Regions from separate parts of the Bradyrhizobium sp. CCBAU 45384 genome, predicted to be linked through region 2. Evidence: predicted binding sites of a transcription regulator. Region 2 holds the regulator's gene; the other holds the start of a gene.
What was found. Region 2 encodes LexA, which represses DNA repair genes until DNA is damaged. Its sites were predicted from a motif close to TGTTCNNNNTGTGTTCNG; they were not measured.

Region 1 (2,197 bases), on a different contig from region 2:
GCGTCGGGCCGCGCAATGTCTTCGAGCACCGACGCAGGCGCCTCGGCATTGGTGCGGACCCGCGGCAGGCCCGCCTGTGCGTAACGCGCGAGCTGGATGTCGCGCGCCGCCGCCACGCGCGCGGCGACTTCAGCGGAGCCTTCGGTCGGTGGCGGCAGGATCAGATCGGCTGCGGTGACCGCAGGGACTTCGATGCGCAGATCGATGCGGTCCATCAGCGGGCCGGAGATGCGCGCCTGGTAATCGCCGGTGCAGCGGTCGATGCGGCCGCGCTTGCAGGCATAGCCGGGCTCGAACGCATTGCCGCAGCGGCAGGGATTCATCGCGGCGACCAGCATGAAGCGGGCAGGGTAGGTGACGCGGTGATTGGCGCGCGACACCGAGACCTCGCCATTCTCCAGCGGCTGGCGCAGCGAATCCAGCACACGCGGATCGAACTCGGGCAGCTCGTCGAGAAACAGCACGCCCTGATGCGCCAGCGAGATCTCGCCGGGCTTTGCCCGCGCGCCGCCGCCTGTCAGCGCGGCCATGCTGGCGGAATGATGCGGCGAGCGGAACGGCCGCCGCGAGGTCAGCGCGCCGCCCTCGATTTCGCCCGCGACCGAGGCGATCATCGAGACCTCGAGCAGTTCGCTCGGCGACAGCGGCGGCAGGATCGAGGGCAGGCGCGCGGCCAGCATGGATTTGCCGGCGCCGGGCGCGCCGATCATCAGCAGGTGATGGCCGCCGGCGGCTGCGATCTCCAGCGCGCGCTTGGCGCTCTCCTGGCCCTTGATGTCGCGCAGATCGAGCAGCGAGCTTGCGGCCTCATGCACTTTCGGCACGGGCCGCGACAGCACCTGCGTGCCCTTGAAATGGTTGGCGATCTGAATCAGCGAATGTGCGGCGACGATCTGGATATCAGGGCTCGCCCACGCCGCCTCCGAGCCGCAGGCGGCGGGGCAGATCAAGCCTTCCTCGCGCGTGTTGGCGCCGATCGCCGCGGGCAACACGCCAGCCACAGGCGCGATCGAGCCGTCGAGGCCGAGCTCGCCGAGCACGGTGAAGCCGGCCAGCGCATCCGGCGGGATCGCGCCGATCGCCGCCATCAGCCCGAGCGCGATCGGTAGGTCGTAATGGCTGCCTTCCTTCGGGACGTCGGCGGGCGCGAGATTGACGGTGATCCGGCGCGCCGGCAGCGCCAGTCCCGAAGCGATCAGCGCCGATCGCACCCGTTCGCGCGCCTCCGACACCGCCTTGTCAGGCAGGCCGACGATGGCGAAGGCCGGCAGGCCCGGCGCGACCTGCACCTGCACGTCGACCGCGCGGGCCTCTATGCCCTCAAAGGCGACTGTCGAAACCCGCTGGACCATGCTGCCCCCTTGCACAATCAAGGGTAGCAGACAGCAACCGCCCTGACAAGAACAATACAGGAACATGGGCGAGGGCCGCCGGCCCCCTAACTTCAGGTAAACGGGATCAGGACATTAAGCTTCGACTACGCCTCGAATGCGAGTGGCTGCGCTCAGCACATCCCAACACATGTCCGCTACTCCTGAGGATGCGGGATGGGCCGTGATCTAACGGGTGAAGAATTCAAATGCTTGCAAATCGCCGCAGAAGCGAACGTCGGGTGTGCAGCCGGCTGGCCAAGATTCATTTTGGCGCGGGCTCGCTGCCTCGGGACTGCACGATCACCGATATTTCGGACGGGGGCGTGAAAGTGGTGGCGGAATTTCTCGAAGTGCCGCCGCAGTTCACGATCATCTTCGCGCCGGATTACTCCCGCCAATGCCGCCTGCGCTGGCGCATCGGCTGCGAGTTCGGTGCGGAATTTACCGATTAGGCCCAAGGGGCAGGCGTCCTTAACGGGACTTTAGCGTTAATCGGTGAAGCATCTCTGATCAGTCCGCCGGCGGTGATCAGAGTATGTTCAAGCGTTCGTCCCTTGCCTTGTCCCCGGCGAGATTCCTGCTTCCCGCGCTCGCGGTGCTTGCCCTCGGCGGCTGCCAGACCACCGGCCTGGATGACGTGACCGGTGCGCTCGGCGGCCGGCCCGAACCTGTCGCCGCAGCCGACGGCAAGCCGGAGATGGCCGCCTTGCGCGAGCGCTATCGCGCCAAGCCTGATAATCCCAATATCGTTCTCGAATATGGCAAGGCGCTGCGCGACAGCGGCCAGCATGCCCAGGCCGTTGCCGTGTTCGAGCAGGCGGTGC
Region 2 (2,197 bases):
CGGCTGACCGATCGGGACCTTGCGCTCGCCGCGGGCATGAACCATCCGCAGCTGAGCGTTCATCGCCGTCCTAAGGTCGCGATTCTCGCAACCGGCGACGAGCTTGTGATGCCGGGCTCGACACCCGGCCCCGGCCAGATCGTCTATTCCAATGGCTACGCCCTGCACGCCCTCGCCCGCAGCGAGGGTGCCGACACCATCGATCTCGGCGTCGCCGCCGACACGCTTGCCGCCACCACCTCGGGCATCCGCCGCGCCCGCGAATCCGGCGCCGACATCCTGATCACGACCGGCGGAGCGTCTGTCGGTGACCACGATCTGGTGCAGCAGGCGCTTCGGCACGAAGGTATCTCGATGGCGTTCTGGAAGATCGCGATGCGGCCGGGCAAGCCGATGATGAACGGGCAGCTCGGGCCGATGCGCGTCATCGGCCTGCCCGGCAATCCCGTGTCATCCTACGTCTGCGGCTTCCTGTTTCTGGTGCCGCTGATTCGCGCGCTGTCGGGCCGCTCAATGATTCATCATCGCCGCGAACGCGCCGTGCTCGGTCGCGACCTCGGGGCCAATGACCAGCGCGAGGATTATCTGCGTGCGCGTCTGGAGACGCGGGACGACGGCACGCTCGTCGCTCTTCCCGTCAACCACCAGGATTCCTCACTGTTGGCGAATCTCGCTGCGGCACAGGCACTTCTCGTGCGCGCGCCGTTCGCACCGAAGGCCGCTTCCGGCACGCCTTGCGAGGTGTTGCGACTGCCGGAGTGAGCGCGCCGACGCAACCGTCCCGCGAACTTTGTCGCGTTCACGGTAAATTAAGCAGTTGTGGAACATGTATCGAACATATAGTGTCCGTTCATGCTTTGTTTCGAGCATGTAGCGGCTTACTGCTGAATTCAGCGTCTGGGAATCGAGCGACATCGTCAGGGGGATTTTGGTCGAGATGTTAACGCGCAAACAATACGAGCTCCTGCGGTTCATCAGCGAGCGATTGAAGGAAAGCGGCGTGCCGCCCTCCTTCGACGAGATGAAGGATGCGCTCGACCTGCGCTCCAAGTCGGGCATCCATCGCCTGATCACTGCGCTCGAGGAGCGCGGCTTCATCCGCCGCCTGCCCAACCGGGCCCGCGCCATCGAAGTGATCAAGCTGCCTGAACTCCAGGCGGCTGCCGGCAGCCGTCGCGGCTTCACGCCGAGCGTCATCGAGGGCAATCTCGGCAAGGTGCGCACGATGTCGAGCCCGCCCGTCGATGAGGGCGAACGCCCTGTCGCAGTTCCCGTGATGGGCCGGATCGCGGCCGGTACGCCGATCGAGGCCTTGCAGACGCGCAGCCACACCATCAGCGTCCCGCCCGACATGCTCGGCGCGGGCGAGCACTACGCGCTCGAAGTCCGCGGTGATTCCATGGTCGATGCCGGCATTCTCGATGGCGACATGGCGCTGATCCAGCGCAACGAGAGCTGCGACACCGGCGATATCGTGGTGGCCCTGATCGACGACGAGGAAGCCACGCTCAAGCGTTTCCGCCGCCGCGGCGCCTCGATCGCGCTCGAGCCGGCAAACGCCGCCTACGAGGTCCGGATCCTGCCGCCCAACCGGGTCAAGATCCAGGGCAAGCTGATCGGGCTGTACCGCAAATACTGAACGCGGCGCACGTCGCCACCTGGCAAGCACGCCCTCAAGATCGGAGCGGACGATTGTCCGCTCCGGCTGGTTGGTTTTTCTGGTTTTGCACTGATTATCCGGCCACCTCTCCCGCGCTACATCCCCGGCACGCCATGACGAAGCACGCATCGCTTCGCAGGCCTTGCGAGACCGAGGAGACCGCCATGCGCAAGATTATTCTGAGCACCGTCGCGATCGCGCTGATCGCAATATCAGCGTCGCAAACCTTCGCTGCGCAGCCGCAGCATCACGTTCGCAGGGCGCCACAGGCGACGAACGAACAATTCCGCAATGCCCGCAACGCCGTCGGGCAACGGGCGCAGCCAGCCTGGCCTTATTCGGGTTGGTCGGCACCGGCTGGGCGCTAACGAAGAAGCTCTCGGAATGCACGGAAGCAGTCTTTGTTCCTCGGACGTCTGAAAAAGAAATTGTGATGGCAGCCTGCAGACTCAAGCCGCAGATTTGCCCCCAACATGGCATATGATCGCAGGCTTCCACTCTGATAGAGGCCTGCGCCTCAGAAGAGGCGCGGGTGCT

Region 1: XH80_RS21100 (YifB family Mg chelatase-like AAA ATPase) is a predicted target of LexA. The motif match lies at 1,400-1,417, and genes of this name have one in related genera.

Annotation. Positions count from the first base shown of each region.
Region 1 covers NZ_LBIZ01000110.1:73,453-75,649, forward strand. Annotated here, with positions in the region: gene XH80_RS21100 (YifB family Mg chelatase-like AAA ATPase) at 1-1,352, opposite strand, end outside; gene XH80_RS21105 (PilZ domain-containing protein) at 1,580-1,825, shown strand; gene XH80_RS21110 (tetratricopeptide repeat protein) at 1,909-2,197, shown strand, end outside.
Region 2 covers NZ_LBIZ01000114.1:54,699-56,895, reverse strand. Annotated here, with positions in the region: gene XH80_RS26500 (molybdopterin molybdotransferase MoeA) at 1-762, shown strand, start outside; gene lexA (transcriptional repressor LexA) at 938-1,639, shown strand; gene XH80_RS26490 (hypothetical protein) at 1,825-2,028, shown strand.